DNA from 3 places in the Sphingorhabdus lacus genome. Region 2 is predicted to be linked to each of the others. Evidence: predicted binding sites of a transcription regulator. Region 2 holds the regulator's gene; each other region holds the start of a gene.
What was found. The regulator LexA, encoded in region 2, represses DNA repair genes until DNA is damaged. The targets are predictions, from matches to a motif close to GTTCCNCNCTTGTTCT.
Positions count from the first base shown of each region.

Region 1: a site for LexA is predicted at 5,504-5,519, ahead of uvrA (excinuclease ABC subunit UvrA). Genes of this name have one in related genera too.
Region 3: a site for LexA is predicted at 2,016-2,031, ahead of EUU25_RS09030 (transcriptional regulator). Genes of this name have one in related genera too.

Region 1 is NZ_CP035733.1:48,831-59,506, forward strand. It holds gene EUU25_RS00265 (RNA-directed DNA polymerase) at 153-1,742, shown strand; gene EUU25_RS00270 (hypothetical protein) at 1,739-2,422, shown strand; gene uvrA (excinuclease ABC subunit UvrA) at 2,461-5,493, opposite strand; partial or broken gene EUU25_RS16520 (murein L,D-transpeptidase catalytic domain-containing protein) at 5,684-6,439, shown strand; gene EUU25_RS00285 (DUF4126 domain-containing protein) at 6,528-7,301, opposite strand; gene EUU25_RS00290 (hypothetical protein) at 7,433-7,993, opposite strand; gene EUU25_RS00295 (hypothetical protein) at 8,332-9,240, opposite strand; gene EUU25_RS00300 (sigma-70 family RNA polymerase sigma factor) at 9,237-9,839, opposite strand; gene EUU25_RS00305 (autotransporter outer membrane beta-barrel domain-containing protein) at 9,965-10,676, shown strand, end outside.
Region 2 is NZ_CP035733.1:907,921-918,596, reverse strand. It holds gene EUU25_RS04230 (citrate synthase) at 1-816, opposite strand, end outside; gene EUU25_RS04225 (ComEC/Rec2 family competence protein) at 1,135-3,210, shown strand; gene lexA (transcriptional repressor LexA) at 3,204-3,890, opposite strand; gene EUU25_RS04215 (molybdopterin molybdotransferase MoeA) at 3,980-5,158, opposite strand; gene moaC (cyclic pyranopterin monophosphate synthase MoaC) at 5,152-5,628, opposite strand; gene trpC (indole-3-glycerol phosphate synthase TrpC) at 5,625-6,404, opposite strand; gene trpD (anthranilate phosphoribosyltransferase) at 6,404-7,381, opposite strand; gene EUU25_RS04195 (anthranilate synthase component II) at 7,378-7,962, opposite strand; gene EUU25_RS04190 (alpha/beta fold hydrolase) at 8,005-9,069, opposite strand; gene trpE (anthranilate synthase component I) at 9,105-10,580, opposite strand; gene EUU25_RS04180 (peptidylprolyl isomerase) at 10,567-10,676, opposite strand, start outside.
Region 3 is NZ_CP035733.1:1,915,220-1,925,895, reverse strand. It holds gene EUU25_RS09050 (type-F conjugative transfer system secretin TraK) at 1-545, opposite strand, end outside; gene EUU25_RS09045 (type IV conjugative transfer system protein TraE) at 535-1,116, opposite strand; gene traL (type IV conjugative transfer system protein TraL) at 1,126-1,413, opposite strand; gene EUU25_RS09035 (hypothetical protein) at 1,442-1,720, opposite strand; gene EUU25_RS09030 (transcriptional regulator) at 2,108-2,560, shown strand; gene EUU25_RS09025 (helix-turn-helix transcriptional regulator) at 2,573-2,830, shown strand; gene EUU25_RS09020 (Lrp/AsnC family transcriptional regulator) at 3,185-3,655, opposite strand; gene hppD (4-hydroxyphenylpyruvate dioxygenase) at 3,813-4,928, shown strand; gene EUU25_RS09010 (VOC family protein) at 4,928-5,476, shown strand; gene fahA (fumarylacetoacetase) at 5,473-6,771, shown strand; gene maiA (maleylacetoacetate isomerase) at 6,768-7,403, shown strand; gene EUU25_RS08995 (amino acid aminotransferase) at 7,473-8,690, shown strand; gene EUU25_RS08990 (nitroreductase family protein) at 8,960-9,634, shown strand; gene EUU25_RS08985 (CocE/NonD family hydrolase) at 9,700-10,676, opposite strand, start outside.

The DNA of each region.
Region 1 (10,676 bases), 860 kb from region 2:
CGGTTCAGATATACTTTATCGAACGATGGCTAAAGCCGGTATAATTTCTGCGCCTGTTGCATTAACACAGTCATCGGCCCAACACCTCAGCTACTTGCTTATACTACTGAATTTCCTTAGAAAACGATCTCGACTAGCAGGGACACTTAAAGATGCCGGAGATACATAAGAAGAATATAAAGCGCGCGGCGCAAAATGTCATATCGTTTGGCGACACTGACGTCTTTCCGTACTCGTTCGAAAATGTACTTATAAGGCGCAACACTGACGGCTTTGTGGAACTTATTGAGAGACTCTCAAACTCGTTTGACGAATACATTAAGTCAAACCCGCCACAATTTGAAAACATACTTTCGCCAGTAGGTTATAACGGATACCGTTGGATTACCCAAATTGACCCGTACTGGAACGCGTTCATGCTATCTGGTTTACTCCGCCATGCGGTCGAGCTGGAAAATGCAAGAACTCCGACAACCGAGCGATCCGTCCATTCATATCGGTTGTCAGCGGATCAAACCACCGACGATCTGTTCGAAAAGGAATGGAATTGGCGAAGCTTCATGCAAGAATCGTATGCTAGAGCCTCTCAACATGCGTACGTAGTCACAACCGACATTTCGGAATTTTACAGACGAATTTATCATCACCGCGTGGAAAATTCTTTAGAGCGCGTGTGCAAAACCAACATTCCCGATAAAATAATAGAACTGCTGTCGGCATTTAGTTTGGGAACATCGTACGGGCTTCCAATTGGTGGGCCGGCATCGCGCATAATGGCTGAGATTGTTATAAATCAAGTCGATCACCTTTTGAATGCTCGAGGAATAAATTTCTGCCGATTCGTTGATGACTTTCATATCTTCGCAAATTCAGAAGAAGACGCTTATCGATGTTTACAACAACTAACTGAGTTATTGATAATAAATCAGGGGCTTAATCTTCAGAAGAGTAAGACTAGGGTGATGACCGGCGCTGAATTTATTGGCACATTTCCTAGCCATTTAGTGCCAGGGGCTACGGCCCAGTCTGATCGTGAGCGCCTGTTCACAATTGATTTGAATTACGATCCATACTCTCCCACTGCGGAGACTGACTATGAGACACTTAAGCAGTCTCTCAGTGGTATAGATTTTTTGTCGTTGCTCGATGAGGAGTTGCATAAGTCACAGGTTCATACGCCAACTGTTTCTAAGTTAATCCGTGCACTTCGCGCGGTTGACGGAACCGTCCGAGAACAAGCAATTAAAACTCTCGTCGGCAATGTGCCATTGCTCTACCCAGTTTTTTCCCAATTGCTGATAATGTTAAACAGCATGAGAGATGATCTTACGGAAAACGAAACTAAAATTGTTTGTGATGCAATTTTAAAAATGGTTTCCGATAAATCATATCTAATGGCGCTGGATGTTCACAGGGCGTATGCCGTTAGACTACTTTATCGACTACCGGATTATCGTGTCGATAGCGTGTTTACCGATTGGCTAGCGAACGGGTGCTCGGCACTAAAAAGGGACGTAATAATAGGCTTCGCTGCGCGCGGTGGCTGGGACCACCTGTCTGATTTCAAGAATAGGACGGCTGGTCAAACGGCGTGGGTCAAACGCGCGATGATTGCAGCTTCCTATGGCTTGGGCGACGAAGGAAAGCATTGGAGAAACGACAATATTTTGAATGATTTTGATCGTTTTGTAAGAGATACCTCCTCCAACTTTGACGCGTCATCGTATGGTGATTTGATATGATTTCATCGGCACAGTTCGCTTCTTCGCATCACAGTTTTTGGTCAGATTGTTTTCCAGCGTTGGAAAATTACGTTCGAGTAATCAATGCTGGCGGGTACGAACGAAGCTTCAATGAATTAAGTTGGCCTATAGCACCACTGCGAAGCGCCCTCGTTAGCGAAGTTGCGTTTTGCATGCGTCGACACCCTTCGTTGACGATTTCCGATGCATTCTCGGAGGCAAAAATCCGGCTTGCGAATTTGCCGGGTGTGCCAGTTGATGATCAACAGTTGAGCAGTGACGAGGCAAAGGCTGCTACTGATCTAGCTCACCGAATAGGAATTATGGCTCAACGAATAGCAGGTAATAACATTCCACTTCAATATGATCCTTTATTTTCTGGATGTGGTTTACTAAATCACTCAAGGGGAGATATCCGAACAACTGATGTAATAATTGAAGTAAAATCGGTCGATCGTACATTTCGATCTACGGATTTTAGACAGCTAATCACGTATATATTTCAAGACCGGTCAACAGGTTCTAGCACTATTAAAAAACTCGCAATTTTAAACGCAAGGCGCGGTATATTTTTTGGTGCTCAATTATCAGATTTCGTTTCGGACACATCCGGTTCAAATTTTACAGACATCCAGAACAAGTTTTTTGCGGCGGTAGGTTCCGGCGGGGCAAGCCGCTAAGCCTTGATATCTTCCCCCTGAAAGAGAGGTTCTGCCTTCTACCCCCGCCCCAACATCGGCTTCAAATAATGCCCCGTATAACTCGCGGGCACCTTCACCACATCCTCGGGCGTCCCTTCGGCCACGATCTCGCCGCCCTTGACGCCGCCTTCTGGCCCCAGGTCGATGATCCAGTCCGCGGTCTTGATGACGTCGAGATTATGTTCGATCACCACCACGCTGTTGCCCTGTTCGACCAAGCGGTGGAGGACCTCCAGCAATTTGCGGACATCTTCGAAATGGAGGCCGGTGGTGGGCTCGTCCAATATGTAGAGTGTCTGGCCGGTGGAACGGCGGCTGAGTTCCTTGGCGAGTTTGACGCGTTGCGCTTCGCCGCCCGATAGGGTCGTCGCCTGCTGCCCCACCTTGACATAGCCGAGGCCGACTTCGGCCAGCATCATCATCTTGTCGCGGATGGGCGGGACGGCCTTGAACACCTCCACCGCATCCTCGACCGTCATGTCGAGCACGTCGGCGATGGACAGGCCCTTCCACTTCACCTCCAGCGTTTCGCGGTTGTAACGTTTGCCGTTGCACTCCTCGCACGTCACATAGACGTCGGGCAGGAAGTGCATCTCGATCTTGATCAGGCCGTCGCCGCTACAGGTTTCGCAGCGTCCGCCCTTTACGTTGAAGCTGAACCGGCCGGGCTTGTACCCGCGCGCTTCGGATTCCGGTAATCCGGCGAACCAGTCCCGGATATTGGTGAAGGCGCCGGTATAGGTGGCCGGGTTGCTGCGCGGGGTGCGGCCGATGGGGGACTGGTCGATGTCGATCACCTTGTCGCAATGCTCTAGGCCCGTGATCTTGTCATGCGCGCCCGCAATGACACGCGCACCGTTCAGCGCGCGGGCGGCAGAGGCGTAGAGCGTGTCGATGGTGAAGCTCGACTTGCCCGACCCCGACACGCCGGTGATGCAGGTGAAGGTGCCGAGCGGAATGCTGGCGGTCACATTCTTCAGGTTGTTGGCGCGCGCGCCGTGGACGGTCAGCTTCTTCTTGTTGCCCTTGCGCCGTGTCTTGGGCACCGCAATCTCGCGCGTGCCGTTCAGATAGTCGGCGGTCAGGCTGCCCTTGGCTTTCAATATTTGTTTCAGCGTCCCTTCCGCCATGACGGTGCCGCCATGCACCCCGGCGCCGGGGCCAAGGTCGACCACCCAGTCGGCGGTGCGGATGGCGTCTTCGTCATGTTCGACGACGATGACCGTGTTGCCGAGGTCGCGCAGGCGGCGCAGCGTGGCGAGCAGGCGGTCATTATCCTTCTGGTGCAATCCGATGCTGGGTTCGTCGAGCACATAGAGCACGCCCGACAGGCCCGAACCGATCTGGCTGGCGAGGCGGATACGCTGGCTTTCGCCGCCGCTCAACGTGCCCGATGTGCGGTCGAGGTTGAGATAATCGAGCCCGACATTGTTGAGGAAGCCCAGCCGTTCGTTGATTTCCTTGAGGATGGCCTTGGCGATCTGCTGCTGCTGGTTGGTCAGCGTGTCGTTGACGCTGGCGAACCAGTTCACGGCGTCGGCGACGCTCATCCGCGTGGGGATGGAGATGTCGACGCCAGCGATCTTGACCGACAGCGCCTCCGGCTTCAACCGCGCGCCGTGGCAGGTTTCGCAGGGCTGCGCGGTCTGGTATTTCGAAAGCTCCTCGCGCATCCACGCGCTGTCGGTTTGCAGCAGGCGGCGGTTGAGGTTGCCGATGACGCCCTCAAACGCCTTGCGCACCGTATATTCCTTGCGCCCGTCCTTGAAGGTAAGCTCGACCGGCAGGCCGCCGGTGCCGTGCAGGATGATCAGCTTCTGGTCGGGCAGCAGGTCTTCCCACGGGGTATCAAGGCTGAAATCATAGGCCTTCGCGAGGCTGGCGAGCACCTGCATATAATAAGGCGACGGCGGGTTGGACTTCGCCCAAGGCACGATCGCGCCTTTTTTGAGACTGAGATGTTCGTTGGGGACGACCAGTTGCGGGTCGAATTCCTGCCGCTCGCCCAGTCCGTCGCATTCGGGGCAAGCGCCCTGCGGTGCGTTGAAGGAGAAGAGGCGCGGCGCGATTTCGGCGATGGTAAAGCCGCTGACCGGGCAAGCGAATTTCTCACTGAACACGATGCGGTTGGCGGGCAGGCCGGTGCCTTTCATCTTGGCTTTGGATGAACTGCCATCTCCATCTACCGTAAGCCCTGAGCCTGTCGAAGGGCGGTTCTCGGCTGTGGGTCGTCCTTCGACAAGCTCAGGACTACGGTTTTGTGTTACGAACGGGGTTCTGGCTTCGGCAAAACCGGAGCTGGCGGTGCCCATAGCCTCCGCCACAGTCCCATCCGCCAGATCCACAAAAGCCAAGCCATCGGCAAGCTTCAACGCCGCCTCGAAACTTTCGGCCAGACGTTGCTGGATGCCGTCCTTCACCACGATGCGGTCGACGACGACTTCGATGTCATGCTTGTATTTCTTGTCGAGCGCGGGGGCTTCTTCGATGGGGTAAAATTCGCCGTCAATACGCACGCGGGTGTAGCCCGAACGTTGCCACTCGGCCAGTTCCTTGCGATATTCGCCCTTGCGGCCCTGCACCACGGGCGCGAGCAGGAAGGCGCGCGTGCCCTCGGGCAGGGTCATGACGCGGTCGACCATCTGGCTGACGGTCTGGGCGGTGATCGGCAGGCCCGTGGCGGGGGAATAGGGGACGCCGACCCGCGCCCAGAGCAGGCGCATATAGTCGTAAATCTCGGTCACGGTGGCGACGGTCGAGCGCGGGTTGCGGCTCGTCGTCTTCTGCTCGATGGAGATGGCAGGGGAAAGGCCCTCGATATGCTCGACATCGGGTTTCTGCATCATTTCCAGAAACTGGCGCGCATAGGCGGACAGCGATTCCACATAGCGGCGCTGCCCCTCGGCATAGATGGTGTCGAAGGCCAGCGACGACTTGCCCGACCCCGACAGGCCGGTAATGACGATCAGCTTGTCCCGGGGCAGGTCGATATCGACGCCCTTGAGGTTATGCTCGCGCGCACCGCGCACCTTGATATGGGTGAGTGACATGGGGTCAGTTGTTCCAGATTTGTTCTAAATGCGCAAGAGGGTGCGTGACATGCGAAATGGCCCGACTTGCGTCCCATTTCAAGGCAGGGTTTTTCCCAAGCTTGCCGAATCTCGCAAATGCAGCATAATGGAACGAAATAATGGTCGCAACGTTGGGCTAACAGCTTTTGGGCAGGGCTAGGGCAGACGCATGACTTGGTACACTATCCTCCGGAAACAAATATCGGTGTATTGCGCACTGGCTGCGGCGCCATGTCTGGCGCAGGAGGCCGCATCTCCGATCGTGTTCCAGAGCGGCACCGGAAACGCCCCGGTCGCGCAACCCATCTATGTCAAGCCGCCGCGCGCCGAGATCGGCTGCGACACGCTGGCCCTTGCCGAGCGGGCGATCGGCTTTGGCTATTATGGCGGGCTGGACGCGCCGCGGCAGCGTCTGGATGCCGGGCTCTTTTCCGCGGCGGTCGCGAAGTATCGCGAGCATCATTGCCAGTTCGGGCGCAGCAGCGGCCCTGCGGTCATCGTCATCGTCGACTTCGCCCGGCACAGCAGCGACCCGCGCCTCTACCGCGTCGACCTGCGCAGCGGGGAGGGACTCGACAGCCCGATCCGCGTGGCGCACGGTATCGGCTCCGATCCGGACGACGACGGCTTTGCCACGATCTTCACCAATGTGCAGGACAGCCTGACCTCCTCCCTCGGCGCGGCGCGGGGTGGGGAGCGTTATGTGGGTATCAATGGCCTCTCGCTCCGGCTCGACGGGCTGGAGCCCAGCAACAACCAGATGCGCGTCCGCGACATCGTCGTGCACAGCTACACCCCCGAACGCCGCCGCTACTTCAACGCCGACCTGATCGCCACCCGCGGCCGCCCGGGATCAAGTGAAGGCTGTTTTGTGGTGGAACCGGACAAGCGCGAATGGATATTGGAAACGCTCGAGAACGGCGGCTTCCTCTATGCGGGCTATAGCGGCAAGCTGCCGCAACCCATCGTGCCGGTCGCCAATCCCAATGTGATCTTTGCCCGGGGGACCGGATCTACTCCTGCGGCGGCGCCTGCTTTTCCTGCTGCGCCACCGGCTTCGGAAATAGCCGCCGGAACGCCCGGTAGCCCGCCCACAACCCCCATATCGCCAGCGCCAGCAGCGTCAGGGCAATAAGCATCGCTGCCACCGGATTGGCAAAGGCCAGCACGAGCAGGCCGCCGGTCGCGACATCCTCGACACTGGACAGGATGATATTGCTGAACGGCTCAGGACTCGTATTCACCGCCGCCCGCGCGCTTGCCTTGGTGGCATGGCTCGCAAAAGCCGCCCCGCCACCCAAGAGGAAGGCAATCACCTGCCAAGTCGGGTCCGAACTGTCGACAATTGCCAGCGCAAGAAGCGCTCCGCCGACGGGCCGGACCAGAGTGTGGATGCCGTCCCAGATGGAATCGAGCCAGGCAATCTTGTCAGCAAAGAACTCCGCAATGGCCCCGACCGCGCTGATCCCCAACACCCAGGGGTTGGCGAGAACATCCAGCATTTGGAGATTTTCGGGAAGCGGTACGATCTGGAAATGCATCGCAAGGCCGGTCGCAAAAATGGTGAGGTAAAAGCGCCATCCGGAAAGCAGGCTCAGGCTGGCGGCGAGTCCTAATAGTTCGATGATGCCCATATTGTCCTCCACCCGTATCCGGCTACGCTGCCATGTATGGATGTCGGGCGCAATGGGGCTGTTGGCAGGCGGGTTGAGGACTGTCGCCCAACATCCGAAGTTCCAAAAAGGGTGGGGAGCAGGGATGTGGAGGCCCGCATCTCTGCTCCCCATAGGGTGCCCGGGTTCAGGGTCGCATGGCCCGGGCGGGGGGAAGGATTGCCACGCGCCCTGAGTGCGGACAGGCGCGCGGCAAACTGGATAGATTTGCTTTTACTGTTGGGGACAGTCCCCAACCTCGCAGCTTAGTTACCGCGACGCTTCAGGGCTTTGCCCGGACGGATCGGCAGGGCCTTTTTGGGACGGAAGTCCTGGGCGCGTGTGACATTGACGTCGCGCGTTACCTGACCGTCAGCGCGGTTCACATTGCTGGTGCGGTTATACACCTGCTCGCCATCGCGCAGCACCGTACGGCCGGTTTCACGGCCCGTCTCCGTCTTGCGGCCAAAGGCGTCATATTCATAGGTGCGGCCCTGCTTGTCGACGGCGGATCCGGTGGTGGTGAAGCCATCTTCGGTGCGGACACGGTCATATTCATAGGAACGGGTCTTGCCGTTAAAGCCGGTCTGCGATCCGCTGCCGCTGACACCATCTTCGGTCTTTGTCCGTTCGCGGTGATGCGTGGCGGTTGCACCGTCGCTGGCGCGTGTGGCGACCGCATCAACGGTTACATTACCGTTTTCGCGGGTTACGGTCTTGGTTGCGGTGCCTTTTGGCTTTTCAACGGTGACCGTCTTGCTGGTCTGGGCATTGGCCGATGCGGCAAAGGCAAGGGCGGCGAGAGGAAGTGCAATAAGATATTTCATGGTCATTCTCCAGTTTTCAAAGGGAGGGAGAATTTCCCCGCTCCTGAAACTGAAACGCATGAGGTTTGGAAACCCTTCGAAATTTTTTTGGAGTTTTTTCGGGATGAATAAGAAAGGTTATTTCCTCTCCCCTTCAGGGGAGAGGATACGAAGCCTTGGCCGACAGGCCTAGGCGCAGTTGGTGAGGGGCTCCGACGGCGAGGTCAGCGCACCAACGCCCCCTCTCCACTCCGTCTAATGGCTAAAGCCATAAGACTACGTACCTCTCCCCTGAGCCGAAGGCGGCCGGAGGCCAACGGGAGAGGCGAGTTAGGCTTCGTGTTTCCTTTTCATCACCCTCACTGCGCACGCCGTTGCTGGCGCAGCTGGCGGCGTTCCCGCAGTGCGTTGCGCAGGGCGGCGCGTTGTTCGGGGCTGGCGGTGCGCAGGCGCTCGCGCAAGGCGTCGGCCTGTTCGTCGGTCAACTTGCCCGCGGCCAAAGCGGGTACAGCTTCGCTTTGCGCAACGGCTTGCTCTTCTTCTGCGGTCGATGGCGTGGTTACCGCTAGCGGTTCTGTCGCCGCACCATTAGCGGGAGCGACCGCGCCGTTCCGCCGTTCAAGTCGTTTCTCTCGGCGCTCTGCAATCGCCGTGCGCACAGCTGCTTTTGTCGCAGGATCGGCATTGCGTGCTATGTCGCGCACGGCGGCACGCGCTTCCTGGCGAGTAACTTCGCCGCTGCGCACCATCGTGCGGACTTCGCGCCCCGCAACTGCCAGTTTTTGCTTGGGCGTCAGTTCGGCAAAACGCGGATCTTCGCGCAAGGCCGTCAAACGCGACGTCACGATCGCGCTTCCTTGCGGTTGCTCATCCAGTGCGGGCGTAACAATTTCCGATGGCGTGGATTGCTCGGCAATCTGGACGGGCTTTGGTTGCGGACGGGGCGCCGGTGCCTCGACAATCTCGGCCTTGACCAGCGCTTCGGTAATCCCCGGCAGATACACCGGATGCCCGAACACACCTGCAGCAGCGGCGGTTGCGGTCGCCAGTGAAAACAAGGCTACGGATCCGACGATCCGGCTTGTCCGCCGCCATGGGCTGGGTGTGCGGCGGCGTGCAGGTAATTCCGGCATAGCAGTCGCAACGTTGCCGGTATCACCGCTGGCGATACGGGCCATGAGACGGTCGGAAAATCCGGCGGGTGCGGGCGGAACGGCATAGGCGTTCAACGCCTTTTCCATTTCGGGCGAGAATGCGGGGTCGGTCATTGTCCTGCCCTCCCGTGCGCAACCACGCCCTTGCGTTCGACACAGCCTTTCAAGCTGGACCGCGCCCGGAACAGCAGCGATTCAAAAGCTTTCAATTGCATGTCCAACGTCTCCGCAGCGCCTTGATTGGGCTGCTCTTCATAATAGGTCAAAATGACCGCGGCACGCTGCCGGTCGGGCAGGGTTTCAATGCAGTCTTTCACGGCCTGTCCGGTCTCCACCGCTTCCATCTGGCGGTCGGCCAACGGGGTTTCATCCTCCCGCTCGGGGACTTCTTCGTCGCTGGCAAAGCGTTTGCGCCGCAGCCGGTCGAGGCATTGGTTGACCGTCACTTTTTTGAGCCAAGGCGCAATGCCGGGCCCGCCTGCATTCCAGCGATCCGCATGATTCCAGAGCTTTAGAAGCGACTCTTGCGCAACATCCTCGGCTTCGGCGGCGTCGCCCAGCATCCGGTAGGCAACGCGCCAGACCATATTGGCATGGCGATCACTGGCAAGCCGCATGGCACCATGATCCCGGGCGGCAATGCGAGCCACCAGTTCGTCGTCATTTTCCTGCGTTAATTTTATCGCTTGCTGCATCATTTCGCCACTCATCATAATGCGGTTCACATGCTTTACGTTTATAAAGCAAAAACCCTTCGAAAAAATTTCGAAGGTTTTTCTTTTGTCGTCCGTTGAATGCGAACCAGCCCTTAACCGGGCGTTTCAACAGGAGGCAGTTTATGAAAATCTGGATGATCGGCCTATGCGCCGCAACTAGTCTGATACCCATGGCGCAAGCTCATGCGGAGGATGAAAATAACTGGCGCGCGTCCATCAATGCGGGTGTTACCGTCTATGCACAGGATGAGGACCCGCAATTTGCAAGCCTCTCGCTTGCCCGCGAATTTGAGCAGGGCTTTATCCAATTGTCCGTTTCCGCCGTGCGCGGCGGGGTCACGCAGGGCGTGCTGAATGCGGTGCCCGTGAATAGCGAAACCGTTTCCCTTTCGGGCGGAAGAAGCTTCGGCGACCTCAGCGTCGACGGCTATGTTTCGTTGGGCCAACGCCGTTTCGATACGGAAGTGTTCGAACGCCTCGGCCGCCGTGTGACGATCAACAGCGACGGATCAAGCTTCGCCGTCGGTGGCGGGATAAGCTATGATGTGATGTCGGGTGAGAGCGTGATCGCATCGCCCTTTTTGGCCGTAGATTATGACCGTATCGATGTTGGTCGTGCAGTCACGCTTCCAGGCGGCGAGGTCACGACCGTGAAATCGCGCGAAGATGGTGTGACCGGCTCGGCTGGTGTCGCCCTGCAGACGTTGTTCGGATCCGATGCCGAGCACAGCTTTGGCGTGAACGCGGCTTTTGTTGCCACGTCGAACAGCAGCGCGACACGCTCGGGAACGGGAAGCGGGACCATCAGCCGCATTGTCGCCGCACGCAATGTCC
Region 2 (10,676 bases):
CGCCGCTTCATTGGCACCGCCATGCGCCGGACCCCACAGGCAGGCAATGCCGGCTGCAATACATGCAAAGGGGTTGGCCCCCGATGAACCGGCGAGACGCACGGTCGATGTCGAGGCATTTTGTTCGTGATCCGCATGCAGGATGAAAATGCGATCCATCGCACGTTCAATGACGGGATTTACCACATAAGGCTCAGCCGGGACGCCGAACGTCATGCGCAGGAAGTTTCCAGTGTAGGACAGGCTGTTGTCGGGGTACAAGAAGGGCTGCCCGATCGAATATTTATACGCCATCGCTGCAATGGTCGGCATCTTGGCGATCAACCGATGGCTGGAAATCATCCGGTGGGTCGGATCGCTGATGTCTGTGGAGTCGTGATAGAATGCGGAAAGAGCCCCCACGACGCCGCACATGATCGCCATGGGATGCGCATCGCGGCGGAAGCCACGATAAAAGGTCGCCAGCTGTTCGTGTAGCATGGTGTGCCGCGAAATTGTCTGGCTGAACTCGACCAACTGCGTCTTCGACGGCAATTCGCCGTTGAGCAGCAAATAGGACACTTCCATGAAGCTCGACTTTTCGGAGAGTTCTTCGATGGAATAGCCACGATGGAGAAGGATACCTTCATCGCCGTCAATGAATGTCAGGGCCGACTCGCAACTGGCGGTAGAGGTGAAACCCGGGTCGAACGTGAAATGGTCGGATGCGCCATATAATTTACGGATATCCAAAACATCGGGGCCTTCATTGCCCTTCATGATTGGCAAATCGTAGCTGGTATCTCCGATTGTCAGCGTTGCATTATTTTCCGCCATTTTTACACTCCATAACTTCGAACCCGATAATTGGGCGCCCCTTTTCAGGCTATGTTCCATGTCCGACAAAAGGCGCCGAAACGCCAGATGCGTTTGCTTTAGGCCCCTCAACTGCCATTATTTCTTGGGGAGAAGTTGGCATTATCGTTTTGTCGGCAATGGTGCCAAAATACACGGTCGTCAAGGCAAAGCATTTAGATTGACCGACGATATAATTGTTATTTGTGGCAAAGATGCTACACCGCTGACATGATTAGTTTTTTTGGAAGTTTGCCGCGGCAATATGCCCGTCCAAATTTCCAAATAGCGTCCATAAGCATGGCGATAGACCGCAGGTTGGAACGCGAACGCGAGCAACTCCCACTCTGGTTGCCGGTCGGGATCGGTTCGGGAATAGGCATTTGGCAGGTGACCGGGGATAGCGGATTGGTTCCGTTGTTGATTATGTCCGTATCTTTAGTCCTTTTCAGCGTCGCCATTGGCCTTCGAAGGCGTTTGGCAAGATTGCTCGTCATCGCTGCCATTACTCTGATAGTTGGTTTTGCAGCGATTTCATTGAAGTCTGCATCCGTAGCCGGGCCAGTAATGCAAAAAGTTTGGACGGGCTCGCTTTACGGGCGCGTCGATAAGATCGAATATATGGGCGCACGCGGAGTTATCCGCTTGGAAATCGCAACAGGCGAGGGTCAAAATTTACCTCCCAAAATCAGGCTGAATCTAACGCAGGAGCAGATTGGAACAGCATCACTCAATGTGGGTGCCATTATTCAGGTGCGGGCACGATTGATGCCGCCAAATGGCCCAATTCTACCGGGTAGTTATGATTTTGCACGCAGGGCATGGTTTCAGCAATTAGGTGCTACGGGCCGCGCATTAGGTCCTGTAGCTATCGTTAAATCCACTGCAGCTTCCAACTCAATTCCGGAAGTTCGTAATTTCCTAACGCAGCATATCATCGCGCAAATGCCTAAGGGCACGGGCGAGATCGGTGCTGCGCTTATTACGGGTGATCAGGCGAATATTGACCCCGTCGACGCGCAGGCGATGCGCGATAGTGGTATGGCGCATTTGTTATCCATTAGCGGACTGCATGTTACGGCCGTCGTCGGCTTTCTGTTTTTCCTGGCGGGCAGGGTTTTTGCACTATTTCCGATGGTCGCGCTCCGTTACCCGGTTCCTCTATTGGCAGCCGGTTTCTCAGCGTTAGGGGCTGTCGCATACACATTGTTAGCTGGGGCTGAAGTCCCCACCGTCAGGTCGTGTATTGCCGCGTTGCTCATTCTTTTGGCTATGGCGCTCGGGCGCGAAGCGTTAACGTTGCGCCTCGTTTCGGCAGGAGCGATCATTGTATTGCTCTTCTGGCCCGAGGCTATGGCAGGACCAAGTTTCCAACTCAGCTTTGCGGCTGTGGCAACGATCGTGATTCTGCACGAAGCAGGCTGGATGAAGCGCTGGACCGAGCGCCGCGATGAAGCCCTGATCGCACGGGCATTGCGGGCGATTGTCGCGTTGATTGTTACGGGCATAGCCATCGAATTCATTCTAGCGCCTATCACGCTGTATCACTTTCATCGCACCGGGATGTACAGCGCCTTTGCCAACGTTATGGCGATCCCGCTCACAACCTTTCTCGTGATGCCGGCACAAGCCTTAGCGCTGATGCTCGACTTGGCGGGAATTGGTGCTCCGGCCTGGTGGATAGCCGGGCAGGGGATCGAGGCCATTCTCACCTTGGCCCGTTCCGTCAGTTCGTTGCAGGGCGCTGTGATGATGATGCCCGCCATGCCACTATGGGCATTTGTCATGATGGTTTTCGGAGGGCTGTGGATCGGCCTGCTCAAGAGCCCTGCTCGTGTTGGGGGGCTGCTCCCCGTTGCGATTGGCATGTGGGCAATGCTGTCCGCACCAAGACCTGATGTGTTGGTAACGTCGGACGGCAAGCATTTGGCTGTGTCGGAGCCCGACGGACGTGTTGCGTTGCTACGTGCGCGAACGGGTGAGTATATTCAGGACATGATGCTCGAAAGCGTCGGTACATTGTCCGAACCCGTGAATATTGAGCAATGGCCTGGGACACACTGCTCGCCCGATGTGTGTGTAATTAGCATGCGGAGGGGGAGCAGAGAGTGGAGCATTATGGCGACGCGGACAGCCTATGCCATACCGGAGCTTGAAATGGCCGCTGCCTGTCGCCGGGCAGATATCGTTGTGAGTGATCGCTGGCTACCGGTATCCTGTCAGCCCAAATGGATCAAAGCAGATAGGGGAATGCTTGCCGAAAGCGGCGGGCTGGCGTTCTTCCTTCCGAGCGGCACCGTCGTTAGTGTCAACGATGAAAATGCGCACTATCCTTGGGTAAAAGCCGCCCGAACCGAACCGCCGATAAATCAGTGATAGCGACGTAATAGCCCAGCCAGCTTTCCTTGCACCTCGACTTCATGGGACTCGAAATATTGCGGTTCATAAAGCGAGTTTGCCGGATCGAGACGAATTCGCTGACCTTCGCGGCGCAGATATTTCAGTGTAGCCTCTTCACCCCGTACAAGAGCAACGACGATTTCGCCGTCACGCGCTGTGCTCGCCTTTTTAATCAAGGCATAATCGCCATCCAATATCCCGGCTTCCACCATGGAGTCTCCAGATACTTCAAGCGCATAATGTTCACCGCTGCCGAGCAAAGCCATCGGTACAGAGAGCGAGTTTTGTCCCTCAAGCGCTTCGATAGGAACACCCGCAGCAATCTTGCCGTGCAGAGGAATTTCGAGAACATCGTTGGCAGCGACGGGTAGATTAACCTGCGCTTTGTTCGACGCGATGGCAGGGGTTAGCTTGGTGATATTGGAAGGTCGGCTCGTCCCACCTTCCGGCATTTTTACAACCTCAAGTGCGCGGGCGCGGTTGACGAGGCGGCGGATAAACCCGCGTTCCTCTAACGCACCAATCAGCCGGTGGACACCGGATTTGCTTTTCAAATCGAGAGCTTCCTTCATTTCTTCAAATGAAGGTGAAATACCGCTTTCTTCCAGATGCTTATGGATAAAAAGAAGCAATTCATGTTGTTTTGCGGTGAGCATGTGACGTTCCCGATATGTTGAACATGAATGGAACGATTAGAGAACAAATGCGGTTAAGTCAACACTTGGTAATCCGAACACAGTTTCCGTCAGTCGATCCGCAAAAACTGGGCAGGTTCCCCCGCTACCCGTGCGGGCGCGTCAACGGGGTTGATTAGCAGAGCATTTGCCATGGAAAGCGGTGTCAGCATTCCGCTATCTTGCCTTGAAAATATTGAGATCACGCCATTTTCTTCAAGGGCGCGGAACAACTCTGTTCTTTTGCCACCCGCGGCGATCGCATGGTTTAGTGTGCCATTATTGACCTTAGGTAGCGGTGCTGTGCAACCCGCCAGAAATCGCACTAAGGGCAAAAGAAAGAGTGTTGCTGTGACATATGCCGATGACGGATTTCCGGGCAATCCAAGGATGATAGTCTTACCGATTCGTCCTACAATGAGGGGCTTTCCAGGTCGGATGGCTACTTTCCAGAAGTCGATTTGGGCACCCAATTTACGGAGCACCGGTTCCACCAGATCATGATCGCCGACAGAGGCGCCACCTGTAGTGACGATGATATCGGATTGCATGCAGTTCTGGATTGCAGTTTCAAGCGCTTCCATCGTGTCTTCTACAATTCCGCAATCCGTTACATCACATGGTAACCCTGATAGCATAGCGACAAGCATTGGGGTGTTACTGGAAGGTATATGGGCATCATCGCAAAGCTCGCCGGGCGCACGTAATTCGTCTCCCGATGCCAAAATGCTTACATGCGGGCGGCCACCGACATTTAACGTTCCATAACCGGCCATCGCCGCGACCGCGATGGCGCCGGGGGTAAGTTTGATCCCCGTATCCAGCAAAGTGGAGCCTTCGAGGAAGTCGCCACCGGCACGTCTGATATGCGCCGCTGGTTTCAGGAGTTCCGATCCATTCAGTTTTAGTGTCGCGCCATCGCGGATCGCATCTTCTTGAATAAGCACCGTGTCGCAGCCTGCCGGCACATGTGCGCCAGTAAAAATACGGACCGCTTCGCCTGCGCCGACTTCGTTCCCAAAAGGTCGACCTGCTGCGCTTTCACCAATGACGCGCCAAGGGCCAGGTTGGGTGAAACTGCTGAGGGCATAACCATCCATCGCCGAAAGATCCGCAGCGGGCTGGGTGCGTTTCGCGATAACGGGTTCAGCCAGATAGTGGCCGGAACAAGCGGAAAGCGGCTTTGATTGGGAAGGTAAGCGGGTAGCCAAAGCCAGTAGCTGCGATTGGGCCTCGTCCAAGCTCAGCATGCGGGACGCACCCAATCACCTGATTTGCCGCCACTTTTGGTTAAAAGACGAATTTCTGTAATCGTCATGCCTTTGTCGAGAGCTTTTGCCATGTCGTAAATGGTCAGGAGCGCGACAGACACCGCCGTCATCGCTTCCATTTCTACGCCTGTTTGCCCGGTAAGACGCACACGCGACGTTGCGCGAATGCCATCGGATTCAAAGGTGAAATCTACTGCTATTTTCGAAAGCAGCAACGGATGGCATAGTGGTATGAGTTCGCTCGTTTTCTTCGCAGCCATTATCCCGGCGATGCGTGCGGTGGCGAGGACATCGCCTTTCTTGGCGCTGCCTTCAACGATAGCCTGCAATGCGTTCGCCGACATTTGAATCCGGCCCTCGGCCACCGCCTCGCGAACAGTGTCGGCTTTAGCCGATACATCCACCATATGCGCAGCACCGCTTTCATCGAGATGGGTCAGTTTCGTCATGCACCCGTCAATAGCATATGCGTTGCTTTTTCGACATCCTTCTGCCGCATCAAGCTTTCGCCGACCAGAAATGTGCGGACCCCGGCTTGCGCCATCCGTGTGCAATCGGCGTGGGTCGAAATACCACTTTCGCACACCAACAATACGTCTGACGGAGCCATTTTGGCCAGACGCTCGGTCGTCGACAGGTCGACATCAAATGTCTTCAAATTGCGGTTGTTTACGCCGATCAGCTTCGACTTTAAATGTTGAAGCGCGCGCTCCATTTCACTCTCGTCGTGCACTTCGACAAGTATATCGAGGCTTTGGGCGAGTGCCGCGTCTTCAATCTCGCACATTTGGCTGTCTTCTAATGCGGCGACAATGATCAGGATCGCATCAGCACCCATGGCCCGCGCTTCGTCACATTGCCAAGGGTCGACGATGAAATCTTTGCGGATAACAGGCAAGTCGCATGCTGCCCGTGCGGCGACCAGATAATCTTCATGTCCCTGGAAATAGGGAGCGTCGGTAAGAACCGACAGGCATGCTGCACCACCGGCCTGATAAGACCTCGCATGGGCCGCAGGATCGAAATCGGCACGGATGAGGCCTTTGGAGGGGCTGGCTTTTTTAATCTCTGCGATCAGGGCAAAACCGGTTTGCGCACGCGCGCGTAGAGCCGCTTCAAAGCCGCGGACTGGCGACGGCGAAGGCCAATGTGCCAAGCCTTTCGGCTTTCGAGTGGCAACTTCGCCCATTTTCGTGGCGCAGATTTCGGCAAGTTTGTCGGACATTAATAAGCTACCCAGCAGTTTAACAGAGCCTTGGCCAAGCCCTTGTCAATGGCTTCGGCCGCTTCTTCGACACCGGAATGCCAATCATGCACATGCCCTGCCACCATGAGCGCCGCCGAAGCATTCAGGAGGACGGCGTCGCGATAGGCACCGGCTTCCCCATCAAGGAGTCGCATCAATGCCGCGGCATTATAAGCCGCATCGCCACCCCGAAGTTCCTCCGAAGGGTGTTGCGCCAATCCGGCGCTTTCAGGTGTAATCCGGGTCGATGACTGGCCAAGCCGATGGACGCTACTGGGACCCGAGATCGAAAGTTCATCCAAGGGTTCGTCTCCGGCGACCAACATCGCATCTTCATAGTCGAGGAGTTCCAAGGCACCCGCATATACCGGCAGGAAATCGGGCCGCGCTACGCCGATCAACTGGCGCTTTACTCTCGCCGGGTTAGCAGCGGGTCCGGTCAGGTTGAATATGGTGCGTTTGCCAATCGCCTTGCGGATCGGAGCAAGCGGCGCAAGCGCGGGATGATGCTTCTGCGCAAACAGAAAGCATATTCCAAGATCGGCTAGCGTGGCTTCCGCCGTTTCGCTCGCCCGGTCGAGATTGAGACCCAGCGCCTCCAACGTGTCCGCAGCACCCGCTTTGGATGAGGCGGCACGGTTACCATGTTTCGCAACGGGCACCTCACAGGCAGCGACAACGATCGCGACTGCGGTTGAAATATTCAGACTATGGCTTCCGTCGCCGCCGGTGCCGCATACATCGATGGCGCCCTCAGGAGCCGAAATTGTCTTCATCCTTTTGCGCATCTCGCGCACGGCGGCGGTGATTTCGATACTGGTTTCGTCGCGGTCCGACATGACAGTCAGAAAATGCTGGATGTCGTCCGGCGCGACCGCGCCATCGAGGATCGCAGCAAAGGCTTCAGCCGCCAATTCCGCAGTAAGCGGCTGAGACGCATCGGGCAGAAGTTTCACACCCGTTCCTTTACCGGAATCCCCGCGATGTGCATGAAATTGGCCAGCATGGCATGTCCGTGCTCAGTGGCGATGCTTTCCGGATGGAACTGCACACTATGGATAGGCAGCGTCGCATGCCGGAACCCCATGACATGGCCGTCATCACTCGTCGCGTTGACGACCAGTTGCGGCGGGATGTTTTCAACAATCAGCGAATGGTATCGTGTTGCCGTAAAGGGCGAGGGAAGGCCGGCGAACAAACCAGACCCGTCATGTGTAACCGGAGATGTCTTGCCATGCATCAAGCCGCCACGGGAAACAGTTCCGCCGAAATGCTGGCCGATTGTCTGATGCCCAAGGCAAACCCCCAACAGCGGCTTCCCGGCATCGGCGCAGGCCGCCACCAGATCCAGGCTGACCCCGGCTTCATTGGGTGTTTTTGGACCTGGGGAAATCAGAAATGCCTGTGCCCCTGAAGACAAAGCTTGACTCGCCGACATGGCGTCGTTGCGGACGACATCCACTTCTGCGCCCAGTTCCATCAGATAATGGACAAGGTTCCAGGTAAAGCTGTCATAATTGTCGATGACGAGGATCATGCGCGTGGCCCTAGCGCCTTTATATCGCGGGTGGAAGAGGCACTATTGCGCTAATAATCGGGCCAAATCGTCTTTCCAGAATTTGGCCCAAGTATGGGTGCCGTGGCCTTTCGTTTCAGGGCTAGCCGGAATGAGAATGAATTTGGCGGTGGGCATACGCTTCATGGCGAGTACGGTGATGCCATAGTTGGACGGGTTGATGAAATCGTCCGCCGAATTGATCCAAAGCATGGGTGTCCGGATCTTCTCGAGATGTGGCCATGGATTATAGGTGCGCGAGGAATCGAGCTGGTAGATGATATCGTTAGCATCGTTCCGCAAGGCGATCCGCTGAAAAGCCTCATCGGTAAATTTCTCTGCCGCATCGCGAGACGGGAACTGCGCCTGCAGCGCCAAGGGGTTTGCACCGGCTATCATTGACAGCGATGCTGCAGTGCGCAGCCCAGCTAATGGGGGCGAGGTGTAATTACCGTTGTGCCACGCCGGGTCCGCCTTGATCGCATCCATCGACAATTTGCGCCACATACGGTTCTGGCCGGCAATCTCGACAGGCAGGCAGGCAAAGGGCGCAAGTTTTTCGACCGCTTCGGGATATCGCGTCGCCCAGACGAACCCGTGCATGCAACCCATTGAGGTGCCCAATATCAGTTTCAGTTTCTTGATGCCGAGCTTTTCCGTCACCAACCGGTATTGGGCAGTGACCATGTCGTCATAGTCATATTTCGGGAAGGCCATCCGCAACCCGTCGCTTGGTTTGGATGATTGGCCATGGCCGATATTGTCCGGCAAGATGATGAAGTAGCGGGTGGTGTCGAGAACCTGGCCTGGGCCGAACAGTTCGTTGGCGAACTGGGGTTGAAAGAACTGTTTTCCGGTTCCGCCCGTCCCGTGCAATATCATCACGGCATTGGAGATGTTTCCGTCTTTATCACGGTGCGGGGTGCCTAGGCTGGTATAATGGATTTTGAGATCGGATAACTTCGCACCGCTGCCAAAGGCGAATTCCGAAAAAACGGCATCGCCTTCCTTCGCATCGGGTGTTTGCGCCTGAACAGGCGAAGAATGCATTGCGAGAATGCCAAGCGAAGCGAGTAATAATTTGCGCATCGGGATATGCTAACGGGCTATCCCATCAGGTCAAGCTATTGCCCGAATTGGGCTTCCCCTGCGACGCGTAATGCTTCGCGTGCCGCGGCGATCAGGGCACCTGCCTTTGCTTCACATTCTTTCTGCTCATATTCAGGGTTGCTGTCGGCGACGATTCCAGCGCCGGCCTGCACATGCATGACGCCGTCTTTAACAACCGCCGTTCGCAACACGATGCAGCTATCCATATCGCCATTGGGAGAGAAATAGCCCACCCCGCCTGCATAAGCGCCACGCGTTTCCGGTTCCAGTTCTGCGATGATTTCGCATGCGCGCACCTTGGGCGCGCCACTAACGGTACCTGCGGGGAATCCGGCAAACAAAGCGTCGATCGCATCCTTATCGTCCGCGAGTTCCCCCACCACGTTGGACACGATGTGCATCACATGGCTGTAGAATTCGACCATATAGCTGTCTGTCACCGTTACGCTGCCGCCCTTTGTGACACGGCCGACGTCGTTGCGGCCCAGGTCTAGCAACATTAGATGTTCCGCCCGTTCTTTGGGATCCGCCAGCAGGGACGCCTTGTTTTCCGCATCCTCCATGCTGTTTTTCCCGCGGGGCCGAGTTCCGGCAATCGGGCGAATAGTCACTTCGCCATCGCGCGCACGCACCAGAATTTCGGGGCTAGAGCCGATTAGGGCAAAGCCCGGAAGGTCGATGAAATAGAGAAATGGCGACGGATTAATCCGGCGTAAGGCGCGGTATAGGTCAATTGGCGGCAGCGAAAATGGAGCAGTAAAGCGCTGCGCCAGAACAACCTGAAAGATATCGCCCGCCTCGATATACTCTTTGGCTTTGGCAACCATCGTCCCATATTGACCTTCAGGCAGTACCGGGTTGAGTTGAATCGATTGTGGGTCAAAATGCTCTGCACCCGCAACGTTTTTAGATACAGCCGCTTCAAGCAGCCGTTCGGTCTCATCAAGACGCTCATGTGCCAGGGCGACAGCTTTTGCATCGTCGGCACCCGTCCAAACGGGCGATACAAGAAACATCTCATCTTTCAGGCGGTCGAATACCAAGATGACCGTTGGCCGGACGAAAAGCATATCCGGCAGTTCCAATTGGGACTGCGCTGCGCGCGGCAGTTTTTCGACAAGACCGATGGTTTCATAGCCGAAATAACCCACCAGACATGCCAGAGCAGGAGGTAGTTCGGCAGGAACATCCATACGGCATCGAGTTGCCAGCGCGCGTAAGGCGTCCAACGCAGGCAGGGCTTCCTGCTCAAACGCATCCCGCTTCGTCAACCATTCCCTATTGATCTCGGCTTTCTGTCCCTGCGCACGAAACACCAAGTCGGGCGCTAAACCGATGAGGCTATGACGGCCACGCGTCTCTCCCCCTTCGACCGATTCAAGGATGAAATCACCACGTTCGGGTTCAAAAAGCTTGAGCGCGGCAGATACCGGCGTTTCGGTATCTGCAATGCGTTTACGCCAGACGAGGGCGGGTTTAGTTGCCGTCACGGTTGGTCAGGCGCGCTCGTAGTTCTGCGATGCCATCGTCATTTTTCGTGACACCGACGTCCTTGGCCGCAGCCGCAATCAATTGAGCGCCATATT
Region 3 (10,676 bases), 1.0 Mb from region 2:
TCAGCGATCAGCTGGATTTCGAGATTTCCCACGCGCGCTGCAGGGCTTGCCGACTGGCGGATTTCAAAGCCGTCGATTGTCTGATCGGTCGCCATCGCCTGGATGAGGCGGACAGCACTTTGGTTTTGCGGGGTCTGCTGTTCCCAATTCGCAGCATCGCTCTTGGCAAGCGCCGGATTGCTGATGAACAGCTGCTGGGCTTCGATTGTCTCGGCCTTGCAGGCAAATTTGTAGACGAAGCCCTTCTTGGTCGTAGCAAAAAAGCTGATCGAGCCTGCCGCATAGGTTTCGGGGACCGAGATATAGATATCGCCGCGCACCGGCTCGTTGGTCACCGCAAAATCATTATAGGGTGTGCCGCTCGAGATTTTCGAAACACTCGCAAACTGGTCGCCGATGAGCGCGATGCGGGTGAGTTCCTGCTTCGACACCACGCATTCGATGCGCGCATTGTCGGCGGCTTGTTTGTATTGGTCAGCAAAGGCAGCGCCCGGCATCAGGCAGGCCACAATTGCACAGATGCAAAGGACGGGATTATTCCGCATCGTCATTCTCCTCTGGATTTTCGGGCGTGTTGATCTGGGTGAAGCCAGCGAGCCCCAAACGCAGGCCCTGATAGCTCCAGTCGAAACGGAAACGGCGTTCGTCGCTCGCAATGACCTGCGCGCCGACAAGCGTTTTCAAGGTGCCATGCACTTCCGACGTCAGCTTGTTCGGATCGACGATAAGCCCCTTGATGACAAAGGCTTGGGTGACATCCGAACCGCGCTGTTCTTCGACGATACGCACCAGCTCGGCCTTGAGACTGCCATGATGGGCAGGCGAGGCGAGCTCCAATATCTGCGCCATCCAGTAATCGAGCCCTTCGGGGCTGCGGTTGAGGAGCATCAGCGAGGCATCGCGGGTTACCAGTTCGAGATAGTCGGCACTCACCCCGCTTTTTGAAATACTCAACGGCTTGGCGATCGTCGGCACCAGCACGACCTCGCGGTCGCGGGTGGCAGCAAGTCCGCCGGTCACAACCAGCGCCAGACCAAGCGCGACGCTGGTCAGCGCGAGCAGGTTCCTCTGGCGAAGGAGCGACTGGCTGCGCTCGTGCGAAATATGGGTCAGCATGGTTTTCCCTCACCCGGCCAGAAGCCGGCAATGGGAGGGCGGCGTTGCGACCAGACCGGTAAACCCTGAAGGCAGATACCAATAAGCGGCATGGAGGACCCATGAACTGGCACGCCCTGCTTTTGCCTTCCGCAAGGTGAACCAGGCTCCGGCTGACACGATAATGCCGATGAAGATATGCTGGCTTAGGATTCCCCAGGTGAAGGGGATGATGATCCCGGCAAACTCGTCGAGCGTCCAGAAGCCGATAAGCTCCGGATCGTCGAGCCGCTTGGGAACAAGATATCTGTCTGTCATGGTGCCACCCTCCTTTTTGGTGTGCCGATCAGATCACAGCAGTGATGGTCGAGGTGACAATCGGCACGCCGGTGCCAACACCGATGCCAACGGCAACGGGCACAGCGATCTGGCTCAGTGTGAAGCGGCCAGAGGCAAGGCCGATGAGACCGCCTGCAAGGCTCAGCACGGTGATGATCTTGCCGCCCGAGCCTTCGAGAAAGTCGGTGAACTTGGTGAGCGCTGGGGTGAAGGTGGTGTCGGCACCGGCATAAGCAGCCGTTGCCGCAAGGGCTGCGATCGCGATCGGCAGCGCTAGACCGGTCATTTTGCCGAGCCGGGGTTTGAGGGACATTGTGGTCATTGATGCATTCTCCATCGAGAGGGTGGGCAGCGATATTGTTCGCTGTCTGTTCTTAATGATGCGCTAGGAGAGGGATAGGAAAGTGGAATGTGCTCCGAGCGTTCTATGGGGAGCGCGTTTTGCGAAAGCGCGGCAAGCACCGACTGCGAAAGCGCCAAAAGCCGTCAATCATGCGCCGACATGCGGCCGGAGAATCGGCCACCAGCGAGCGGAAAATGCGCCACAGAGGCGAATCGTCTCAAAATAGGAAATCCTATATGTTCTGCTAATGTTCTTTTCTGTTTCCTACAGGCACGATGTCCACATATTGAATCGAATCAATAGCGATGAACAACGAAAGGACATCCATCGATGCATATGGAAATAGCCGAGCGCCCCAGAGTTGATCCGGTACTGGCGCGCACATTGGCAAAGGCAATTGATGGGTCATCCAAGGCTCGGCGCACGATCGCACGTGAGACCGGACTTCATAAAGATGCTCTGCTGGGTGTTATTCGCGGGACGCGACCGGTGACGACTGAGGAAGCGCTACGGCTGCTCAGCGCTTCTGGCGTTCCTCCCAAAGGCGTATTGGCGCTTGCGCTTGCAGGACATGAAGATCTGGCGTCCGAATGGATGCATCAGGATATGGGGCAGTTCTGGGATGAGCTGTTCACTGCGCTGCCAGCGACAATTGCCGAGGCTTTGGGCGAAGATCTGCAAGAGATCAGGCCTCGCTGGGCCGTTGGGACCTCGCGGCTTGTTGCCAAATTGCTTGCTGATCATATTCGCGATGTCGTGAATCGTGATCTGTCCATTCGATAGAAGGAAATCGATATGCGATCCGAAACGTATCTTGTTCCGCAACCTTCTACAGATGTACCGATCGACGTCGTGCAGGCTAAGTCGCGTCTTATCCGGCTGCCAGAAGTGATCAAGCGTGTTGGGTTGAGCCGTTCAGCTATTTACAAACGAATGAGCGAAGGCAAATTTCCCCGATCCCGTTCACTTGGCCCTAAATGCGCCGTTTGGGTAGAGGTTGAAATTGATGCATGGATTACCCAGGTTACTGAAACAGTCTACAACTCTGACTAAAGGCTGATTTTCAAGAAGCCTACATGCGCTGCGGGATTTGTCAGAAGCGCAGTGGGAACCAGTCTGGCTGCTGCTGATGGAGCGAAGTAGCTGAGCGCATACCACTGGTGATAATCGGCTCTTCCTGTTTGGTTTGCTCCAAGTGCTGCAGACCGGGGGCGTCTGGCGCGACATGCACGAGCGACATAGCTTTCGCAAAGAACCGAATGAAGCCCTCCGCCGAGGGTCGAGACTATGTTCCTTCATAAAGTCCTCACTGAATAACCTCAGTTCAGGCTGTTGGACATATCGGCGTCAAGCATCGGTACTTCATTGATCGCTTGCAGCTTTGCGAACCCCTCGATCACTCGATCGTCAATTTCCATCCTTTTCTGATATCGGCAGGGCTGTCGTGTGTTTAATCCGGTCAAGGACTACACTTGTCCTGACGCCTGCGACATCGCCATGGCCGAGCAGTTCGTTGTTCATCAGTTTCGAGTATGCCCGCAAATCAGGGACGACAATTCGCAGAAGGTAATCGAGATCTCCCGTGGTCGAGGCGCAAGATAAGACTTCGTCCAGCATGGTCATACGGTCATGGAACTTTTTGACGACATCCGGCGCGTAAGAACTAAGCGATACCATTACATAGGCTTCCACTTGCAAACCCAACTTTTGCTCGTCCAGCAGAGCGACATGGCCGGCAATGATACCCTCATTCTGCAAGCGTAGAATTCGCCGGGATACCTGCGAGGGCGAAAGGTGAACACGCTCGCCCAGTTCAGCGTGTGAAAGGGACGAATCGCTTTGGAGGTGCTTCAGAATTCTCCGATCAATCCGGTCCATGCGTCAATCTATCACTATAAATCATAATTGCGCGAATATCGTGCATAGTAAAAGCTGTCACCCCTGATTTTCGCGCACACCACGCGCTCTGTCCTTGGTAATCAGTCACTATGCCTTCCCGGCAAGCGCAACATCACTAGCAAAGGCTGGACCCGTGATTGAACCGACACACCGACAGGACCTTTTTGAGAATCCGCTTGGACTCGATGGGTTCGAGTTCATTGAGTTTTCCGCTCCGCAGAAGGGCGTGCTTGAGCCCGTTTTTGAATCCATGGGCTTCACAAGCATTGCCCAACACCGGTCAAAAGACGTCGCATTGTGGCGACAGGGTGGAATCAATCTTATCGCCAACTATGAACCTAGAAGCCCCGCGGCCTACTTCGCAGCCGAACACGGCCCCTCCTGCTGCGGGATGGGCTGGCGTGTTCGCGATGCGGCAAAGGCCTATGCGGCGGCAATTGAACGTGGTGCTGAACCGGTTGCCATCCATGCAGGGCCGATGGAATTGAAGCTGCCGGCGATCCGCGGAATCGGTGGCTCGATCATCTATCTGGTGGACCGCTACGAAGGCCATGAAAGCGGCAGCGATCTCTCGATCTACGATATCGACTTCGTCTACGAACCCGGGGCAAACCTTCATCCGGTTGGTGCTGGCTTCCACACCATCGATCACCTGACCCACAATGTGTACGGCGGGCGCATGGCTCACTGGGGGGATTTCTACGAGCGCGTCTTCGGCTTCCGCGAAATCCGCTATTTCGACATCAAGGGTGAATACACAGGCCTGACCAGCCGCGCAATGACTGCGCCAGACGGCAAGATCCGTATTCCACTCAATGAAGAAGGTCAGGCGGGCGGCGGTCAGATCGAGGAGTATCTTCGTCAGTACAATGGCGAAGGCATCCAGCATATCGCCTTTGCCAGCGATGATCTGATCGCATCGTGGGATGAACTCAAGGCTTGCGGAACGCCGTTCATGACCGCGCCGCCGGCGACCTACTACGAGATGCTCGACGAGCGGCTGCCCGGCCACGGCGAGCCGGTGGCCGAACTGCAGAAGCGCGGCATCCTGCTGGACGGATCGACCGCGGAAGGCGATCCACGGCTGCTGCTGCAGATCTTCTCCGAAACAATGATCGGCCCGGTTTTCTTCGAATTCATCCAGCGCAAGAAGGATGAGGGCTTTGGTGAGGGTAACTTCACTGCCCTGTTCGAGAGCATGGAGCGCGATCAGCTGCGCCGCGGTGCGCTTCAGATGGAAGGAGCCGAGTGATGACGACCTCGGCACCCAGCCTGAAGCGCATCCACCATGTTGCCTATCGCTGCAAGGATGCGAAAGAAACCGTCGAGTGGTACAGCCGCGTCCTAGGCATGGAATACACCACCGCTTTCGCGGAGGACAAAGTGCCCTCGACTGGTGAAGACGATCCGTACATGCATATCTTCCTCGATGCGGGAGGCGGCAATGTACTGGCGTTTTTCGAGTTGCCCAACCAGCCGGAATTGGACCGCGACCGGAATACTCCTGCCTGGGTTCAGCATCTTGCATTCGAGGTGGCTGATCTGGACGCGCTACTGGCAGCCAAGGCCCATGTCGAAGCTCAGGGCATCGAGGTGCTCGGCCCAACATACCACGGGATCTTCAAGTCGATCTACTTCTTCGACCCCAACGGACACAGGCTCGAATTGGCCTGTAATATAGGCACACCGGAGCAATATGCGGAGCTGCGTGAGCTCGCTCCGGTTATGCTGGAAGAATGGAGCCGGACGAAGCGAGCACCGCGTCATGCGGCTTGGCTGCACACGGAGCCCGCTGAATGAGCCATATCGATCATACGCATGATCGCGAGGCGAGCAGCTGGATAGATGGAGCTGACGAGCACCCCGACTTCCCGGTACAGAACCTACCGCTTGGAATCTTCTCTCTTGGTGATGGGCAGCGACGTGTCGGAACCGCTATCGGGGACTCAATTCTTGATCTGTCCGGTCTTTCGCGTGACAGGCTCCTTCCTGACAGCGTTCGCCCAGCACTGGAAACGGGCACGCTAAATGCGCTGTTCGCACTATCCTCCGCGGAGAGACAGGAACTTCGCCATGGGGTGTTTGCGAGCCTGACGGATCGAACGAGCCGAGTGGCTTTGTTGCCGCACCTTTATCCGTCGCAGCATTGTACAATGCACCTGCCGTTCACGGTCGGCGACTATACCGACTTCTACGTCGGCATTCATCATGCCACCAATATCGGCAGGCAGTTCCGGCCTGACAATCCGCTGCTACCAAACTACAAGTACGTACCGATCGGCTATCATGGCAGGGCATCTTCAATTCGCCTCTCGGGGACTCCGGTCATTCGTCCGAAAGGGCAGCACAAGCCGTCTTACTCTGACTTGCCCGGTTACGGCCCGACCTACCGTTTGGACTACGAGCTGGAACTTGGAGTCTGGATCGCAGGAGAAAACGCGCTGGGCGAGCCGGTTCCGATCAGCAAGGCGGGCTCGCGCGTTGGCGGCCTATGCTTGCTCAACGACTGGTCGGCGCGCGACCTGCAGGCATGGGAGTATCAACCGCTCGGCCCGTTCCTGGCCAAGAACTTCCTCACCAGCGTTTCGCCCTGGGTAGTCACCGCAGAGGCCCTGGCACCGTTTCGCATAGCTCAACCTGCCCGGCCCGAAGATGATCCAGCGCCGCTGCCCTATCTTTTCGATGCAACTGATCAGGCCGAGGGCGCATTTGCGCTCACGCTCGAGACCTGGATCGCGACACGAAAAATGCGTGAAGCGGGAATGCCGCCGCATCGGCTGGGGACCGGTCCTGCCACATCAATGTACTGGACGGTTGCACAGATGGTAACTCACCACACGGCCAATGGCTGCAACCTGATGCCCGGCGATCTGCTTGGTACAGGCACGATTTCGACTCCGGATCCGTCGGGCCTGGGTAGCCTCATGGAGCTGTCCCAAGGGGGCAAGGCGCCTGTGACCTTACCGGATGGCGAAGAACGAAGCTTCCTCGAAGATGGTGATGAGCTGATCCTGTCTGCCCGTGCGGTGCGCGACGGCTTCCGCTCGATCGGCTTCGGCTTGTGTAGCGGAGTGGTGGAAGCGGCCCGAACATGATCCGATTGCACGACTACTGGCGCTCGGGTGCGGCTTATCGTGTGCGCATCGCCCTGAACCTCAAAGGCGTACCATACGAAGCGCTTAGCCATGACCTGCGCACTGGCGCGCAGCGCTACCCGTCCTTCCTGGCGGTAAACCCGCAGGGACTGGTTCCTACGCTAGAGATGAACAGTGCCTGCCTAACCCAGTCACTGGCAATTATCGAATGGCTAGAGGAGAGATACCCGGAGGTTCCGCTCTTGCCTTCAGATGCCGAAAGTCGGGCTATCGTGCGAGGCATGGCGCAGGTCATCTGCTGCGACATCCATCCGCTGAACAACCTTCGGGTCCTCAATGCCTTGCGCAACGATTTCGGTGCCGATGAGGCGGCGGTCAACGACTGGATCGCGCACTGGATCCGAGGCGGCTTCGAGGCGCTCGAGGCTTTAATTGAGAAGCATGGCGGCCAGTTCGCGTTCGGTGACACAGTAGGCTTGGTGGATTGCTGCCTCGTCCCGCAAGTTTACTCTGCCGATCGCTTCGAAGTCTCATTGGAGACCTTTCCCGCCATTAAAGCGGTAACGAAGAATGCAAGGGCGATAGCGGCTTTTGCAGATGCGGCCCCTGAGCAGCAGGCCGGGTCGGGCTGAATTCCGCCACCAATCCCTATGAGAGCCTGACCATAGAAACCAGGTCATAGCCGGCCAAGATCGTACGGTATGGCGCAAAGTACCGGCCGAACGTGGAGAAAAATTATGCATCAAAGTCAGTTCAGATCACTAGCCCAACAAACGCCTGATGCCTTGCTCGGCCTTATCCGCCTGTTTCAGGAGGACCACCGGCCGCACAAGATCGACCTTGGTGTGGGGATCTTCCGAGATGATCAGGGTCTTACGCCGGTATTGGGTGCCGTCAAGGCGGCTGAACGTATTCTGGTCGAGCAGCAGGATAGCAAGTCCTACCTAGGCCCGGTTGGTGATTCCGGCTTCGTCGATCTGACGGCACGTCTCGCGCTAGGCGATGATCTCGCGACTTCGCCATTCCTAGTCCGCTTGCAAACCCCGGGGGGCAATGGCGCGCTCCGCCTTGCATTCGAGTTGCTCGCAGAAGCCTCGAAGGATGCAGTAGTTTGGGTTGGCAGCCCGACTTGGGTGAACCATTTTCCCCTGATCGCTTCGGCAGGCCTTGAGAGCCGCTCCCATCGTTTCTACGACCCGGCGACTTTGCGGATTGATTTCGATGGCATGATGGCCGACCTCGGGTCTGCCAAGTCAGGGGACGTCATCCTATTGCATGGATGCTGCCACAATCCTTCTGGCGCGACTTTCAGTAGTTCAGAATGGACGGAATTACTCGCGCTGTGTCAGCGACAGGGCCTGCTTCCCCTCATTGATTTTGCCTATCATGGGCTTGGGGATGGTCTTGAGGCTGATGCAGCACCCGTGAGGATGTTTGTCGAGAACTTGCCTGAAGCTATTGTCGCCTACAGTTGTGACAAAAACTTCGGCATGTATCGGGACCGTGTTGGATCCCTATTCGTGAAGGCCACAACGCACGCTGAAACTGATGCTGTGCGCTCGCAGCTTTTCGGAACCGCGCGCGCTATGTGGTCCATGCCGCCGGACCATGGTGCGGCGACATGCCGAATCATCCTTTCCAGTCCCGAACTTCGATCCGTTTGGCAGGAGGAACTGGCGTCGATGCGGGAAAGGATAAACGGGCTCCGAAAGGCTGTTGCGAATTCACTGCCGCAACTGTCTGCGGTCGCCAATCAACGCGGGCTTTTTTCGCTGCTGCCCGTCTCAAAAGATGCGGTGCAGTTGCTCCGGGAGGAAAGGGCGATCTACATGGCGCCGGACGGTCGCATCAACATCGCGGGATTAAGTGAGGCGAATATGCCTCATTTTGTGCAATCGATCTCTGGATACTTAAGTTGAAAGGCGTCCAGCCTGGACCTGTCGCTGGCATGTTTGAATCAGGTTTAAGCGGAATTTTTCCTCAGCTTGGTCGTATCGAGCCCAAGCCAAAAATCCGAGAGTTTATCCAGAACGGAGGAGCTATGCTTGGTCTATAAAGTTTTGGAAATACCATATGCTTGCGAAAGTCCGAACTTCTATGATTGCACTCAATGGCTTTCCATTCTATCATGTCGACAAAGTGTCGGCAAAAAATGTAACTGTCGCTGTTGGACAAGGAGTTTAGGGCAATGAAAGAGCATGATTCGATACCTCTTCCCGATCGGATGGATTATCCTCATCCGGAGATGATCGAGCGTGCGGAAGCGTTTTACGAGGAAATGCGGAAGCGCCATACGGTAAGGGAATTTTCCGACCGTCCGGTACCTCGCGAAGTGATCGAGTACGCCGTGAAGGCTGCCGGTACTGCCCCTAGCGGGGCCAATCACCAACCTTGGTACTTCTCCATCATCGGATCGGCGGAACTGAAGAAAGAGCTGCGGGAACGCGCAGAAGCGGAAGAGCGCACATTCTACAGTGGCAAGGCAGGCGAGGAGTGGCTCGACGCGCTTACGCCACTTGGAACTGATGACCAGAAGCCATACCTTGAGACCGCTCCCTGGATCATTGCCATCTTCGGGCAACGCAAGGGGGGCATTCGCAAGGGCATCGAGCGCCAGAACTACTACGTTCCGGAGTCGGTCGGGATTGCGATGGGCTTTTTGATCTCAGCCTTGCACCATTCCGGTGTAGCGACGCTGACCCATACTCCCAAGCCAATGACCTTCTTGAATGATATGTGCGGTCGTCCAGCTTCCGAAAAACCCTATCTTCTGCTGGTGTGTGGATATCCGGCCGACGGCGCGACGGTTCCCGTCCATGCCAAAGTCAAAAAGCCTTTCGAAGAGATTGCGGATTATCGCTAGTGCCAGCGGGGTTGGGCGAACAAGGATAGCAGCTCGCCCAACCCCTAACCTGTCCCAGTAGGTGCTCATTTGGATGGTTGCGCCCTTGGTTCAAGAACCTCCAAGCTCAGCGCCGACGGATACGAAGAACCCCGCAGGATCGTTATTCGAGCCGAACGGGGGGATGCGTTGTCGGTGGCGATATCGTTGCCGGTGCCTGGATTGACGCTGATAAACGGGTAGGCGCTGCTGAAGACGGATAAACGCAAGCGATGGCCGACGCGCAGCGTATGCCCCTTCTCGCCCAGATTAACTTCGAGCTTCACGGTTTCGCCTGGCTTCAAGAGCGCAAGACGACCAGAACCGCCACGATAGCGGGCGCGTAGAACGCCGGCCCATCCGGAATCAAGACGAATGGCAGCACCATCGGGTGCTACATCCTCAAGCAAAGCAACCATGTCGAAGTCCGGCACGTCAGCCCGGACATAGATCGAAAGCCTCGCGTTTCCGAGAAGAGTGAGAGGAGTCTTGAGCGGCGGTGTAGCGTATGTAAGAACGTCGGTGCGCGCCAGTTGGTGAGAGATGTCAACCGGCCCGATTAAACCCCCAGCTATGGCCCTGTGGCCATTCGCCGGAAGGTCACTGCGAACGGGGTTTGCGGGATCGTGTGTGTACTCGTCGAGCGCGTTTTGGCTTGGAGCGGCCTCAAGGAGGCCCTGACTGGAGATTGCATTGGCTCGCCCCGATCCGCCGAGAAACAATTTTCTGGACTTCACAAGGGGACTGGGAAGGCGCTCCGTCTCGATCCAACGGTTCTGGCCCGGAACGAACATCTGAGCGGACGGCCAGGCTGGACGGCTCGCTGTTCCCTTTAAACACCAGTCGAAGAATTCCCGGGCCATCCGCTGGCCGGGCTTGTGGCCCCTGGATTCGACTGCAAGTGCGCCGATCCTGTCGATTGGCTGCCCGGTGTCACGGGAATAGCCGCCTTCTGACGCTCCGGAATGGTCCCAAGGGCCGACGATGATCCATTGGTCATCTGAAGATGCCGCAAGTCCGCGCA